One region of the Paraburkholderia sp. GAS38 genome, then DNA from elsewhere that is predicted to be linked to it. Evidence: predicted binding sites of a transcription regulator. Region 1 holds the regulator's gene; the other holds the start of a gene.

What was found. The regulator FliA, encoded in region 1, starts transcription of late flagellar genes. The targets are predictions, from matches to a motif close to CTAAAGTTTNNNNNNNNNNNGCCGNTA.
Region 2: P3T42_RS04330 (DUF4088 family protein) is a predicted target of FliA. The motif match lies at 4,822-4,848, and genes of this name have one in related genera.

Annotation. Positions count from the first base shown of each region.
Region 1 covers NZ_JBNDJO010000012.1:114,337-122,227, reverse strand. The annotation lists gene flhA (flagellar biosynthesis protein FlhA) at 1-553, shown strand, start outside; gene flhF (flagellar biosynthesis protein FlhF) at 821-2,704, shown strand; gene P3T42_RS25685 (MinD/ParA family ATP-binding protein) at 2,697-3,566, shown strand; gene P3T42_RS25680 (RNA polymerase sigma factor FliA) at 3,594-4,328, shown strand; gene P3T42_RS25675 (flagella synthesis protein FlgN) at 4,570-5,013, opposite strand; gene flgM (flagellar biosynthesis anti-sigma factor FlgM) at 5,090-5,443, opposite strand; gene flgA (flagellar basal body P-ring formation chaperone FlgA) at 5,587-7,098, opposite strand; gene flgB (flagellar basal body rod protein FlgB) at 7,319-7,816, shown strand.
Region 2 covers NZ_JBNDJO010000002.1:43,849-51,739, forward strand. The annotation lists gene P3T42_RS04305 (MATE family efflux transporter) at 1-7, opposite strand, end outside; gene P3T42_RS04310 (RNA-binding S4 domain-containing protein) at 161-379, opposite strand; gene P3T42_RS04315 (hypothetical protein) at 719-1,168, shown strand; gene P3T42_RS04320 (hypothetical protein) at 1,277-1,531, shown strand; gene P3T42_RS04325 (ATP-dependent helicase) at 1,639-3,819, shown strand; gene P3T42_RS04330 (DUF4088 family protein) at 3,883-4,662, opposite strand; gene P3T42_RS04335 (AzlD domain-containing protein) at 4,929-5,252, opposite strand; gene P3T42_RS04340 (AzlC family ABC transporter permease) at 5,249-5,917, opposite strand; gene P3T42_RS04345 (AraC family transcriptional regulator) at 6,076-6,903, opposite strand; gene P3T42_RS04350 (CreA family protein) at 6,966-7,439, opposite strand; tRNA gene P3T42_RS04355 (tRNA-Asn) at 7,643-7,718, opposite strand; tRNA gene P3T42_RS04360 (tRNA-Asn) at 7,779-7,854, opposite strand.

The DNA.
Region 1 (7,891 bases):
GGCGCTGATCGAGCGGATGCAGAAGGACACGCCGTCGCTGGTCGACGATCTGATTCCGAAGGCGCTCTCGCTCACCACGCTGCAGAAGGTGCTGCAGAACCTGCTGGAAGAAGGTGTGCCGATCCGCGACATGCGCACGATTCTCGAAGCGCTGGCCGAACATACGCCGAAGGTCAGCGATCCGCACGAGCTGACCGCGGTGGTGCGTCTTGCGCTGGGGCGCGCGATTACCCAGCAGTGGTTCCCCGGCATCGGCGACATGCAGGTGATGGGCCTCGATTCGAACCTCGAGCGCGTGCTCTCGCAGGCGCTGTCGACGGGCGCGAACCCCGGCCTCGAACCGGGCCTCGCTCATACGCTGATGACCGAGACGCAAAAGGCCATGACGCGGCAACAGAACCTGGGGCTCTCGCCTGTGCTGCTGGTGCAGCACGCGCTGCGGCCGATGCTCGCGCGTTTCCTGCGGCGCAGTTTGCCGCAACTGAAAGTGCTGTCGTATGCGGAAGTGCCCGACACGCGCAACGTCAAGGTGGTGAATCTGATCGGCGGGTAGGGCGTGTCCGTCTCAGCCCGCAACGGAACCGGCGCTCCATGCGCCGGTTTTCGTTTGCGCCTTACCGATGGTTTTTCATCCCGTCCGCAAGATCCCGCCATGCGGGTTTACCGCCTGCGCGGAGCGGCGCCGGTCCCCTGTCCATCAAGCGAATTGCCCACCTTTCCCGGCCTTTATCAACCGATCGTCGCTCGACATCTTTCGCAATAATTGATCTCAATGGGAAGCGGTATGTTGCCGGTCCGTTAACCTCATCGGGGGTCCAGCTTGAACATTCGTAAATTTGTCGGTGCTACCAGTCGCGACGCGCTGCGCCTCGTTCGCGAGGCTCTGGGCCCCGACGCGGTCGTGCTGTCGAACCGCACGATCGAAGACGGCACCGTCGAGATCGTCGCGCTCGCCGATAGCGACCTGGCAGCGATCACCCCGAAGTCGCGCGACGGCGCGAGCGCAGCCGCGCCCGCCCTGGCCGCCCCCGCGCGGGCCCCGATGATGCAGGCCAATCCGTACGCGAGCGGCATGCCGGACGTGTTTTCGTCGGTGTTCGGCGCGAGCCCGGAAGCCGGCACCGAGAGCATGTCGGCCAGCAACACGCCGGCGGCAAGCGCACACGCCGCACCGGCCAGCGCAGCCGCGGAACAGCCGGCCGGCGCGCTGCCGCAAACCGGCACGCCGGCGCCGCTGAACTCGCAAGCCGCCCACGCCTCGCAGATCGCTCCCGCGCCGCAAGCTGCCCCGTCTGCACAGGCCTCGCCGATCCCGCAGGTGCCGCGTAGCAGCGACGACATTCGCGCCGACGTCCTGAAGGCCGCAGGCGTGCCGCCGGCGCCGGTCGCCCCGGTTGCTCCCCGCACGATGGCCGAATCGAACCCGTGGCTGATCGATCACGCTCGCAACATCGCCGGCAAGCAGCAGGGCGCCTACAGCGCCCGTCCTTCGTCGATGACGCCGGCTGCGGCGATGGCGAAGGGCCTCGGCGCACCGGTCGAGATCCAGGTCGGTGCGCGCACGTCGTTCGGCACCGCCGACACGCCCGACTGGGCCCGCGAAGCCGCGCAACTCGCGGCCCGCCGCGCCGCCCAGAAGATGAGCCCGGCGGACGATGCGCGCGCAGCCGGCAATAGCGCCGCCAGCGTCACGGAAACCATCAAGGCGCGCATGGAGCAGGTCGTCAACGAAACGGTGATGAGCGAGCTCTCCTCGATGCGCGGCATGATGGAGGAACACTTCGCCGGCCTCCTGTGGGCCGACCGCCAGCGCCGCAGCCCGACGCGCGCCTCGCTCACCAAACACCTGTTCGCTGCGGGCTTCTCCGCGCAACTGGTGCAGATGATGGTCGACAACCTGCCGGCCGAAGTCGACAACATGGAAGGCGGAATGGACTGGGTGCGTAATGTGCTCGAGTCGAACCTGCCGGTGATGGAAAACGAAGACGCGCTGATGGAGCGCGGCGGTGTGTTCGCCCTGATGGGCCCGACGGGCGTCGGCAAGACCACCACCACGGCCAAGCTCGCCGCCCGTTGCGTGATGCGCTTCGGCGCCAGCAAGGTGGCGCTCCTGACCACCGACAGCTACCGGATCGGCGGCCACGAGCAACTGCGCATCTTCGGCAAGATCCTCGGCGTCTCGGTACACGCGGTGAAGGACGGCGCCGACCTGCAACTGGCGCTCGCCGAGCTGCGCAACAAGCACATCGTGCTGATCGACACGATCGGCATGAGCCAGCGCGACCGCCTCGTGTCCGACCAGATCGCCATGCTGTGCCGCGCCGGTCAACCGGTGCAGCGCCTCCTGCTGCTCAACGCGACCAGCCACGGCGACACGCTCAACGAAGTCGTGCAGGCCTACCAGCGCGCGCCGGATCAACAGCCGCTCGCCGGCTGCATCCTCACCAAGCTCGACGAAGCGACCAACCTGGGCGGCGTGCTCGACACGGTGATCCGCTACAAGCTGCCGGTGCACTACGTCTCGACCGGGCAGAAGGTGCCCGAGAACCTGTACGTCGCCACCAGGAAATTCCTCATCAAAAGCGCCTTCTGTATTCCGCGCGACAGTTCGCCGTTCGTGCCGCACGACGACGATATTCCGGCCTTGCTTTCGGCGCTCTCCGCGCGCTCGACGGCCGAACTGCACGAGGTACGTTTTGGATAAAGTCGTTTCCGATCAGGCAGAAGGACTGCGGCGCCTGCTGGCGCGCAGCGGATCACGGGTCGTGGCGGTGACGGGCGGCTCGACCAGCGTGGGTTGCACCACGACGGTCGTCAACCTGGCGGCGGCACTGGCCGAACAGGGCAAGGATGTACTGGTGATCGACGAGTGTCTCGGCGATCACTCGGTGAGCGCGATGCTCGGCGGCATGCGCGGCGCGGGCAACTTCGCGGCGGTAGTGCGCGGCGAGATGCCGCTCGACGCGGCGGTGGCGCGCCACCCACTCGGTTTTGCCGTGCTGAGCGCCCCGCGCGGCAATCGTGAAGGCTACAGCGCGGCGCAATTGAGCGTGGTGCTGGAAGGTCCCGCGGACGTCGTGCTGATCGACGCGCAACTCGACCGGCTGGGCCAGCTCTCCGCGCTCGCCATGCAGGCGCATGACCTGATGATCGTGACGCGGATGGCCGCGCAGGCGATCACCGACGCCTACGCCTGCATGAAGCGTCTGCATTACGCACACGGCATCGGTCAGTTCCGCGTGCTGGTGAATCACGTGCAAAGCGTCACCGACGCGCACACCGCATTTGAAAACCTCGCGGGGGTGGCGGGGCGTTATCTGACCGTGTCGCTGGACGACGCCGGCTGTATCGCCGCCGATCCGCGCATGGCCCGGGCGCTCGAACTGTCGCGCTGCGTCGTCGACGCGTTTCCGTCGACACCTGCTGCGCGCGATTACCGGCACCTCGCCGCCGAATTGCAGTACTGGCCGATGCGGCCAGCGATGTCGTCACGTCACCACTGGGTAGCGCAGACGACAGTAACAGCGGCGCAACACGCCGACCAACCGTCTGCGCAGCCCGCCTGAAGGGGCGGTGCGGACAAGGGGAGCACGATGTACAACGCTCAGGGAAAGATTTCCCAAGCCGAGGTTCTGACGAAGTACGCGCCGCTGGTGCGGCGGCTCGGCTTGCAGCTAGTCGCGAAAATGCCGGCGAGCGTCGATCTCGACGATCTGATTCAGGCCGGCATGATCGGGCTGCTGGATGCTGCGAGCCGGTACAAGGAAGACCAGGGCGCGCAGTTCGAGACCTATGCGAGCCAGCGGATTCGCGGCGCGATGCTGGACGAGCTGCGCAGCAACGACTGGTTGCCGCGCAGCCTGCGCCGCACCTCGCGTGAGGTGGAGACAGCCGTGCATCAGGTCGAACAGACGCTGGGCCGCTCGGCGAGCGAGACCGAAATTGCCGGCCATCTGAAGATGCCGCTCGACGAATATCAGTCGATGCTGCAGGACCTGCATGGCAGCCAGTTGATCTATTACGAAGACTTCGACCGTTCCGCCGACGACGAGCCGTTCCTCGACCGCTACTGCGTCGATCACTCGGACCCGCTCTCCGCGCTGCTCGACGAAAGCCTGCGTGCGGCGCTGGTCGATGCGATCGAGCGTCTGCCGGATCGCGAGAAGCTGTTGATGTCGCTGTACTACGAGCGCGGCATGAACCTGCGCGAGATCGGCGCGGTGATGGAAGTCAGCGAGTCGCGGGTTTGCCAGTTGCACAGCCAGGCGGTGGCGCGCCTGCGCACGCGTCTGCGCGAGATGGCGTGGGCGAAGGCCGAGGCTGAATAATGCGGGTGATCTGCCGACGGTTCGCCGTCGCAGACGCAGGTCGAATCAAAGCGATTGAACGCGATTGAACCGCGCGAATGAGCGCAAATGATGCCGTCCTCGTGACGGCATTTTTTTGCGGCGGAGCGCGAAGCAGGAAGGAAACAGCAGAGCGGCGCACGACACACCGTGCGCGCGGAGAAGGTGCGGATAAAGCGCTATGCAAGCGGGGCGGAAGCCATGCCACCGCCCAGGCGCAAACTCAGAGTGCGCCGAACCCCGGCACGCGTCCATCCGGCCCGTAGAGCGAAGGTTTCGGCGGACGAACCTGCAGCACGTCGAGGGCGCGCTGGTTGTATTCCATGCGGGTACGGATCAGCACGCCATTGGTCTTGTTGGAGCGATGCGCGCGCTCCACGGACTGCTGCAGCAAGGTCCATTGCGCGGCGAGCTTCGGGTCGCGGCCGGCGGCGAGTTCGATGCCGCTCCAGCCACCCGGAAAGCCCATTTCGGCGAGCTGGGCGTCGCGCAGCTTCTCCAGCGTCGCCAGCTTGCCAACCAGTTCGGTTTTCTTTTCGACGATCGGCCGCAGCATCTCGGCCGGATCCACCTGGGTCAACGCCTTCTGTTCGACGACCAGCACCGAGGCGAATTCTTCGATGGTGGTGTACTCGTCGATGACGGTGGCAAGCAGCGCGTCTTTCATCACAACTCGCTTTCACAGCGGCCCGCACGTGCTGTGCGGGTCAGGGTTTCAAGGTGTCGCCTGACGGCGTCCAGCCTTAATTGCCGGTCGCCGGGGCTCTCGTTTGCAGCAGGCTGCGCGTGGTTTCGAGCACGCCGTCAGCAATCTTGCCCGGATCGATGGTCAGCGTGCCATTCTGGATGGCCGCCTTGATCGATTCGACGTGAGCGGTGTCGATGTCCGCCGAACCCGATGCTGCCAGGTTGCGCAGGTCGGACGACAGGCCCGACAGGCTCACATTCGCGTCGCCCCCCGAACCGGTGGCGGCTTGCGCGGTGGATGCCGCGCCTTGGGCGGTGGTAGCCGCCGGAGTCAGACTGTCCTGCTGCGTACGCGTCGCGCCGTTAGTCAGGCTGTCTGGCTGGGTGTTGGTGGTGGAATCGATTTTCACGATTGGCTTCCTGAACGATTTGATTCTTATAACGGCACTCAAGAATCCAAACTTTAGCGCAATCGGTGTATCCCTTTGTAACGGCGCTGCCGGCCAGACTGTCCTGTGAATCCCCCGGTCGCCCTCCCGGTTTCAGGTCCGGATCACATCTGGATCTGAACCGTTGAACTGTCCTTGACGATTCCCATGAGGATCTGCCCACTGGACGTCCTCACCTTGACCGGCTGACCCGGCGTCGCATTGCTCAGGGCGTTGCCTTCCGACGAAATCGAAAAGCCGTCGCCCTGCGCCACCACCCGCACCATCGACCCCGCCGTCACCGAGGCCGCACTCTTCAACATGTCCTGACGCAGCGGCAGGCCTGCGCCCACCCGCATCAACGTGACCGAACCGATCGCCTGCGACGGCGCGGTGATGATCGACATCGGCAGCATTGTCAGATCGCCGTCGCGGCTGACCATGTCGGCTTCCGAGACCACCTCGCCGGGCATCATGGCGCGCGCGGCGACGTAGTAAGTGGCATGCACCGAGACCTTGGCCTGCAGCCAGACGGTCCACGGATGCCCGCTCGTGCAGCGCACGCCCACCGTCGTGCGGCCCCACAGGCGCGCACCGTTCGGCATGAAAGGCTGCAGCGTGGCGCAGGCCGCGAGGCCGCGCGGGAAGGCCGGCGCGACGCTCAGTTCGACCTTGCCGGGCAGACCGTTCACCTGCTGCTGGAGGAAATCCATTGCCGCGGCGTGGATCAGCTCGCCGTCTTCCTGGCCTGCCGGCACCGGCTGGGCGGCCTGAACCGGTTGGGATGCCTGAGCGATCTGTGCGGCTTGTGCGGTTTGAGCCACCTGAGCGGGCTGAACCGCCGGGCTGAACACGGGATGGGCCGCCGCTTGCGCCGCCTGGGCGCGCTGCAGGGCGCGCACCGCCTGTTCGCGTTGCGCCGCCTCGGCCAAGGCCTGCGTGCGGTTTTGTGCCGGCACCAAGGTTTGAACCGGTGCGGCGGCGACACGCGGCGCCGGATTGCGGACCGGCGCACTGGCGCCGAGTTCGGGCGGCTCACCGCGCGAAGCCAGGCTGTCGATTTCGACATCGCTCGCGGGTGCCGCGGTCGGCGCGACAGCCGGCGCCGCATTGACCGGCCGCACGGACGCGGCATAGGGGCGCTGCGGCGCCGCGCTCACGATCACCGGCACGACCTGGCTGGCGGCGAGCGCCGGACTCAGATTGACGCGGGTGAGGTTGGGGTTGTTCGCGGGACTGCCTTGCGGCGCGGCCACCATGACGGGGGTGTTGGGCGCGGCATCCTCGCCGGATCCGGGAATCACGATTGCGCCACTGGCGTTCGCCAGCGCGGTGAAGCGGTCGCGGACCGGCGGCGTGCCCGATGGCGCCACGGCCGGCGCGTACTGAGCGGCCTGCGCGCCCGGCGTCCGTGCGCTGCTGTTGCCGCTGGAGGTGGTCGCCATCGCCGTCATTCGGGCGAGGTCGGCGGGGTTCTGTTCGCCGGGACCGGGAATCACGATCGGACCGCCGGCCTGCTGGGCCAGCGCCACGCTCGCGAACGAGGCACCCGTCACGGCGCACACCAGCCAGGCGGCAGTGCGTCGCGCAACGATGCGGCGCAGTCGCTGCGGCACATCGCGAGTGGATCGGGCCATCGTGAATCTCCAGCATGAGGCAAGGGTACGAATTGCATTCTAGTGACGCCGCTTATCGGGCAAGCGTTGAATAGAGGCGACCTTCCCCGGTTATTCCGACGATTGCCGCTTGCACGGCGCGCCTAAGATGCATCTCATGCAAAAAGGCCTTTTGGGGCGCCGCAGCTTGTGTGCACGTTGAAGCGCACGTCAGACGCGGGAACGTTATCCGGAGATTTCAATGCTCGACAAACTCGATGCCGAACTCGCCTTTGGTCGTCAGGCGCTCGATGTCCGCTCGTATCGGCAGGAATTGCTGTCGTCGAATATCGCGAACGCCGACACGCCCAACTACAAGGCGCGCGATGTCGATTTCGCGTCGACCCTTGCGGGGGCGCTGAGAAAGAACGACGGCACCCTCGCCGGCACCGGCGCCTCGAACGGCTCGACGCTGGCGATGACGAAGTCCGCCGATGTCACGACCGGCATGACGATGGCCGCCGACGAGCCGGGCCACATGGCCGGCAAGGCGAGCCTGATCCCCACCGGCGGCCCGAGCGACGACTACGGTCAACTGCAGTACCGCATTCCGGTGCAACCGTCGCTCGACGGCAACACGGTGGACCTCGACGCCGAGCGCGTGCAGTTCGCCGATAACTCGCTGCATTTCGAATCGGCCATGACGGAAGTGTCAGGCCAGATCAAAACGATGCTGTCGGCGATCACGTCCGGCTCCTGACGGAGTCCTGACGCGGCGACCCGCACACACTGGATGTAACCGCTAAAAACCACGCCCACGGGAAACAACCAAGCC
Region 2 (7,891 bases), on a different contig from region 1:
GGGTCATCAAAAGTGCAGGGTTGCGGGGCGATGCCCGCGCCGTTTTCTGTCAAAACAGACAGCTTATTGTGTGGGCGGGCTGTTGTCGATCTGTAAGCACATTTTTGGTGCGGATTTTTGGCGGTGCGGGAGCGCGGCCGTGCTAGCGCTTGCCGCGCCGCTATGCCTCATGCACGGCGATGCGGGTATCGCCCAGCAAAACGACCTGTCCTGCGCGGATTTTGCAGGTTTTACGCAGTTCGACCTGGCCGTCGACCGTCACGGCACCCGACGCAACCATCAATTTCGCGGAGCCGCCACTGTCGGCCAGCCCCGTTATCTTCAGGAGATTGTGCAGTTCGACATAGTCGCCGGTCAGGGTGAAATCGAGGTTGGGCATGGCGATTGCGGCTTGGGTAACGGGGTTCGCATCATAAGCCAGAAGCCGGTGCAGTGGCCTGGCCGATGCGGCGTCCGGGGGGAATGAAAGCCCGCGTTGGGTGATTGTTAGAAAATGAAACGTTGCGTAACAGTGTACATTTCTCACGAACTTCACTCGCAAAGGGCGGGTCTGTAGAAAAGCCTGCTGCCTACGTGACGTATGGTCATGTTCGGCGACGGGCGACAGCAGACCGGGCGAGCTGCAGTGCCAGCCTCGCTGTCGACGTCCAGTCTTCATTCGACTGGGGATGGATGCGTCGGCGCCCGAGTCCTGACAACAATTTTAGAGAGGATTGCTATGACCCAGATTCATTCGCTCCTGATCGGTACCGCCCTGACCGCTTTTGCCGCTACCGGCGCGTTTGCGCAGACCAACGCGCAGCCGGACGCCGGCACGGCGGGCCAGCAAATGATGGCGCCGGGCGCCGATACCGCCGCTCCGGCCGCGCAAGGCGTCCAGCCGGTGACGCCGGCGCCGCAGCGCCTTACGGCATCGGGTTCGACCGATCCGCTGGTGCAAAAGCGCGATGCCGACGCGCAGGCCAACGCTGAGTACAGCGCTTCGAAGAAGGCGTCGAAGAGCCAGTTGAAGGAGCAGCAAGCGGCCGCCAAGGCGAAGTACAAGGAACAGGTCAAGGACGCCAAGCTCAACAAGAAGGCCGACAAGCAGACCGCCAACAACGAGATGAAGATGAACATGCAAGGCCAGACGCCGGGCCAGGACGATGCTTCGGACATCAAGCACTAAGCATGACGCATGGGGCGGCGAGTTCGTCTGGCCGTCCCGGCCGGTCTGGTTCGCGGCCAGCCGCTTCACCTCAGTTTCGTTCACTTCAGGCCATCAGGGAGGTCACGCATGAACAAGCCCAGCATGAACCGGATTTACGCGGCGCTGATCGCCGGTTGCCTGTCCTCGGTCGCCCTGGCGCAGACGACGGACCCGTCGGCGGCGCCCACGCACGCGGACAAGAAGGCCGCCAAGGCACAGGCCAAGGCGAACAAGAAGTCTGACGTCGCCCAGGCGAAGGCCGACAAGTCCAAGACGGAAGCGCAGACTGACGCCGATAAGGCTGCCGCCGACGCCAAGGAAAAGGACGCGAAGAAGGAATAGGTTTCCTTTCGTGAGTGCCCAACAGCGGCCCGGTGCGCATCAGCGCCCGGGCCGTTTGCTTTTGACGAGGCTTCATCGAAAAAAGGGCGCTTGTCGGCGCCGGTTGTATGGATATACAGTATGCGGCGCCGACCTTCTCCTGCGACCCTTACCTCCCGATCCCGACCACCGTGCTCTCCGTTGCCGACTCCGCGCCGTCCGATACCGCCGCCTGGCTGGCGAAGCTCAACGACGCGCAGCGCGAAGCCGTCGAATACGGCGCCGAAAATCCCACGCAGCCGTCGGGCGCCTTGCTCGTGATCGCCGGTGCGGGTTCGGGCAAGACCAATACGTTGGCGCATCGCGTGGCGCATCTGGTGGTCAAGGGTGTCGATCCGCGGCGCATTCTGCTGCTGACGTTCTCGCGCCGGGCCGCGCTCGAAATGACCCGGCGGGTCACGCGCATCGCCGGCGAGGCGCTGGGCGCGCGGGCGGCGGTGGCGCAGGGCCTGACGTGGTCGGGCACGTTTCACGGCATCGGCGCGCGCTTGTTGCGCGAATATGCCGATCTGATCGGCCTCGCCCCCACCTTCACGATCAACGACCGTGAGGACTCCGCCGACCTGATGAACCTGGTGCGGCACGAACTCGGGCTGTCGGCCAAGGAGCGGCGCTTTCCGGCGAAGGGCACCTGCTTTGCGATCTACTCGCGCGTCGTCAATACCGGTGCGGCGCTCGCGGACGTGCTGGCGAGCGCGTTTCCGTGGTGTCGCGAATGGGAGGCGGATCTGCGGATGCTGTTTGCCGCCTACGTCGAGGCCAAGCAGAAACAGAGCGTGCTCGACTACGACGACCTGCTGCTTTACTGGTCCCTGATGGCCGGGCAGCCCACGATTGCCGCGGATCTGACGGGCCGCTTCGATCACGTGCTGGTCGACGAGTATCAGGACACCAACCGCCTGCAGGCGTCCATCCTGCTTGCCTTGAAGCCGGACGGGCGCGGTCTGACCGTGGTGGGCGACGACGCCCAGTCGATTTACTCGTTTCGCGGTGCGACGGTGCGCAACATCCTCGATTTCCCGGGCCACTTCAATCCGCCCGCGAAACAGGTCACGCTCGAGCGTAACTATCGCTCCACGCAGCCCATTCTGGCCGCGTCGAACGCGGTAATCGGGCTCGCTACCGAACGCTTCACAAAAAACCTCTGGACCGACAAGGCGTCTGCTCAACGCCCGCGTCTTGTGAGCGTGGCGGATGAAGCCGATCAGGCGCGCTACGTGGTCGAGCAGATACTTGAAGCGCGCGAAGCCGGCATGAAGCTGAAAGCGCAGGCGGTGCTGTTTCGCGCCGCGCATCATAGCGCCGCGCTGGAGGTCGAACTGACCCGGCGCAACATCCCGTTCGTGAAGTTCGGCGGCCTCAAGTTTCTCGATTCCGTGCACGTGAAAGATGTGCTGGCAGTGCTGCGCTGGGCGGAGAATCCGCGTGATCGCGTCGCCGGGTTTCGGGTCATGCAGCTTCTGCCTGGCGTCGGGCCGGCCACGGCCGCACGGCTGCTCGATGCCGTGGCGGCGCGTGGCGTGGCGGGCGGCGATACCGCCAACGCGCTCGCCGCCTTCGTCCCGCCGCCGCGCGCGCTCGAAGACTGGCCGCCCTTTGTCGCGCTGATGTCGAGCGTGTGCAGTCGAAGCTCGTCGTGGCCGGCCGAGTTCGAGTTGATCCGCCGCTGGTACGAGCCGCACCTCGAACGCAATCACGAAGACGCTGCCATGCGTCACGCGGACCTGCTGCAAATGGAGAGCATCGCCGCCACCTACGCATCGCGCGAGCGCTTCCTCACGGAGCTGACGCTCGATCCGCCCGATGCTACCAGCGGCGAATCCGGCGTGCCCCTGCTCGACGAGGACTACCTGATCCTCTCGACGATTCACTCGGCGAAAGGGCAGGAATGGCGCAATGTGTTTGTGCTGAACGGCGTCGACGGTTGCATTCCGTCGGATCTCGGCACCGGCAGCGATGCGGAAATCGACGAGGAGCGTCGCCTGCTATATGTGGCGATGACGCGCGCCAAGGAGGATCTCCATATCGTCGTGCCGCAGCGCTTCTATGTGCATAACCAGACGCATCTGGGCGACCGCCACGTTTGGGCGTCGCGCACGCGCTTTATCCCGGCGCATCTGATGCCGTTGTTCGACGCCTACGCCTGGCCGCGCGTGGTCGAGCCCGCCGCGCCGAGCGCAGCGGGACTTGCCGCGGCGGCGCAGGCGAAGCTCGACATTGCGGCGAAGCTCAAGAGCATGTGGGACTGAGCGCGGTGCGGCGGCCGTGCAGCACCACGCACCTCGTAGGACCGCGGCTAGCCCGCAACGCGTTTAACGTGTCTGCCGCGGCTGTTGCTGCTGCCGTGGCTGCGCCGGCCGCGGAGGCGGCGTAAAGAAAGCGCGTAGCCACGCCGCGAGCCGCGAGAACACATCGTAGGGTTCTTCGACGAAGATTTCCGGCTTCAGCAGACGCAGGTATTCCATGATCTGCTGCGCTTCCTGTTTCTGGAACGAGCCGTGCGAGATGCCGAGGCGCAACAGGCCGCGCAGTTCGCCGAGCTTTTCGCGCGCGGTGCTGCCGATGCTCGTCTCGCAGGCCACCTTGGCTTCGTACACCCGCTGCCGCAGCGACTCGACGAGCCGCCAGGCGGGCGTCTGCATGGCTTCTTCCAGCGCCTGGATGTCCTGCGCGGCGCCCTTGATCTGCGCGGCGAGCGGATCGACCAGCGAGGCATCGCCTTCCGACTCCTTGACGATCGCCGCGGCCCAGTCGTGGCACTGCTTGGCCAGTTCCTCAGGGGTCCATTCCGAGCGCGACGCAAAGCCGAAGCCGAACTCGGAGGCCTGCTGCATCAAAATCGCCACGACGTCCGGAAATTCCTTGTCCAGCGTGCGTTTGGCCCACGCGTACTGGCCGCCCTGCAACATCCGCTTCACCGCGTGTTCGGTGAGCGGCACCATGTTGTCGAGCAGCTTGGCGCGCAGAAAGTCCTCAAACGACGGCGTCGCGAACTGCGGGTCGAGCTTCAGCGAGACGCGCAAAAAAGCGTCGAAGTCCTTGCGCAAGGTGGCGAGGGTTTCGTCTTTGAGTGAAAGGGTGATCTGACCCATGTCTTATCCCGTTTGGTCCTCCCGCGTGGCATCGCAAAAGTGCCGCCATCTGCGAACTGCCCCCGTGAGAGGGCGACGTCGATGCTCGACGCGGTTGATCCTGCTTTGTTGCCGCGTAACCAGCGGGGATACCTTCCCGACGAGCGGACCTCGACTGCATAACGGCGGACCAGGGTAAAACTTGAGGGTACGATGCGCTTCCGGAACCGGGAGTCGCGTCGATTGCGGCGCTGCACAAGGCGCGCGGCGCAATCAGATGGCCAACTCTATTTGAGCACGACGCCCTGCCAGACGAAAAATACGGCGAGTCCGACGGCAATCGTCAGCAGCGGCCGGCGGGTCAGCGCACTGACCGCCACGGCGGCAAGCGCCCCAATCAACTGCGGATTGCGCCAGGTCAGCTCGGCGCCGCCGCCGTGCGGCGAGACGGCCATCGGCACGATGATGGCGGTCAGCACCGTCACCGGCACGAAGCCGAGGGCGGTGCGCACCAGCGGCGGGAATACCAGCCGGTCGCCGAGCACGAACACGGCCGCGCGGATCGTCCAGGTGATCAGCGCCATGCCGAGAATCAGAACGACGTAGTTCATTGCGCCACCTCCGCCGTGCGCCGTTGGCTGCCGGGGCGCGACAGCAGGACGCCGACCACGACCCCCGCGAACACCGCACCAAGCAGGCCCAGCTTGTACGGCCAGGCCTGCCAGAAGAAAGCCAGCGCGCCCGAGGTGGCCGCGGCGGCGAGGTACCGCAGCGCGACCAGTTGCGGCACGACGATCGCGATAAAGGTGGCGACCATGGCGAAATCGAGCCCGAGCGACTGCAGACCGGGGAACGCCGCGCCGAACAGCAGGCCGGCGAGCGTCCAGATCTGCCAGTTGAGATACATGGCGAGGCCCGCGCCGAGGAAGTAGTACGGACTCACCGAGCCGGGCGGATGGTGCCGGTAGTGCGACCAGGCGACGGCGAAGACTTCGTCGGTGAGCACGCCGCCGAGCGCGAGCCGCCAGCGCAGCGGCAGATGCGAGACGTAGGGGGCGAGCGTGGCGCTGTACAGCACGTGGCGCAGGTTGACGACGAGGGTGGTGGCCAGCACCACGGCGAAACTCGCGTGGCCGGCTATCAGGCCCAGCGCAATGAACTGGGCCGAGCCGGCGAAGACGACGAGCGACATCAATTGGCCGTGCCACAGGTGCAGCGGGCCGGACGTGACGAGCGTGCCGAAGATCACGCCGAACGGCGCCGCGCCGACCATCATGGGGATGATGTCGCGGGCGCCGGCGGTGAGTTCGGCGAGTCGGGTCGAGTGGTTGGGGTGGGTCAATCTTGTCTCCTTGGTCCGCCGAGCATAGCTGCGGCGGGGTGGGAGCGCTTGTACGTTCTTGCGGTGGGGGGGCTGTGTCGGCGCGCCTGCGCTCAGGCGGCCTGCCAGCGCCCCGGCGGTACCCCGAACATGCGCCGGAAATGCCGCGTGAAGTGGCTTTGGTCTGTGAAACCGCTGGCCGCAGCCACCTCGGTGACCGACACGCCCGCACGCAATGGCGCCAGCGCCCGTTGCAGCCGGACCTGGTTGCGCCACGCATGCGGCGGCAGACCGGTGCTCTCGGCAAAGAGGCGCGCGGCGTGGAACGGCGACAGGCCCACGGCGCCCGCGAGCTCGGCTAGCTGCAGCGGGGTGGTGAGGTCGCCGGTCAGACGCTCTTTCATGGTGGCCACGCGCGCGTCGTCCGAGGCGAGCCGCGCCGGCCTGCTCTGGCTGCCCGAATAGCGGACGAGCAGTGTCGACAGGGCGTCGAGCATCGCGGCTTCAGCCACGAGCGGATCGGCTTGCGCTTCGAGCAGACGGTGAGCGCGGGCGAGGCGCTGGGCGAGCCCCGGATCGCGGATCACGCCGGGTTCGAACCATGGCAAATCCTGCTGCTGGCCGGCGACGTCTGAGGCGAGTTGCTGGAGGAAGTCCACCGGCGCATACAGCACGCGATAGCGCCAGCCTGCCTCGATCGCCCGCGCGCCCGTATGCAGTTCACCCGGATTGATGATGGGCACGCTACCCGCTTCGGCGACGTAGTCCGTGCCCAGATACCGGTAGCCCTCCGCGCCGGCCACGATCACCGGGATGGTGTACGCGTCATGCCAATGCGGCGAAAACTCGTGATCGTGATATTCGGCTGTGAGCAGATCCGCGCCGGGCAAAAGCGGCGTGCGCCAGTAGCGGGCGGAATCGCGGAAACGGGTGACGGTCATGATGAAAGTCCAGCTCGGTCTGCCAGTTTAGCGCGGGCGGACCGATACCGGCCTGGCCGCTTTCACTTAAGCGGAATGGTCGTGCCGGCGGGCATCGGCACGGCTGTCACGCTGTTTTTTGCGCTGCCGCTCGCGACCCGGTCGCTATAGGTCAGATACACCAGCGTGTTGCGCTTCGCGTCGACCACGCGCACGACGTGCAGGGTCTTGAAGATCAGCGACATGCTCATGGAAAACACATCGGCTTGCTGTTTGAGCGGTCCGGTGAATTTGATCGCACCGACTTGCCGGCAGGCAATCGACGCCTCCGTGGGATCTTCCGCGATACCCAGCGTACCTTTGATGCCGCCCGTGCGGGCTCGCGAGACATAGCAGGTGACGCCGTTGACGAGCGGATCGTCGTAGGCCTCGACCACCACGCGGTCGGAGCCGGTGAGATGGAAGTTGGTGTTGACGCTGGCCACTTCCTCGCTGTGGGCGAGCGGAGCGAAGAGCGCAGCAGCGGCGAGGGTGACGCACAACAAGGTGGATTTCATCGGGAGACCGGAATGATCGCGCAGGGAAAGTACCATCGTATAACGGCAAGCCTGACGCAGGTGGGTGTGTGAGTGTGTGGGGACCGCCGAAGGGGAGCGCGGAATATAGGACGGCCGAAGCGGCTCGCATCCGTTGCGCACATTGATATGTTGCGTAGCGCCAAAACAAAAAGGCCCGCACGGATGCGGGCCTTCGAATTTTTTGGCTCCTCGACCTGGGCTCGAACCAGGGACCTACGGATTAACAGTCCGGCGCTCTACCGACTGAGCTATCGAGGAACAGCAGTACAACCTTTACATAAAAAAGCCCGTTTTGGTTAACGGGCCTTTTGCAATTCTTGGCTCCCCGACCTGGGCTCGAACCAGGGACCTACGGATTAACAGTCCGGCGCTCTACCAACTGAGCTATCGGGGAACAGCAAAAGCAGAGAACGAAATTGTAGGGGGTGCTC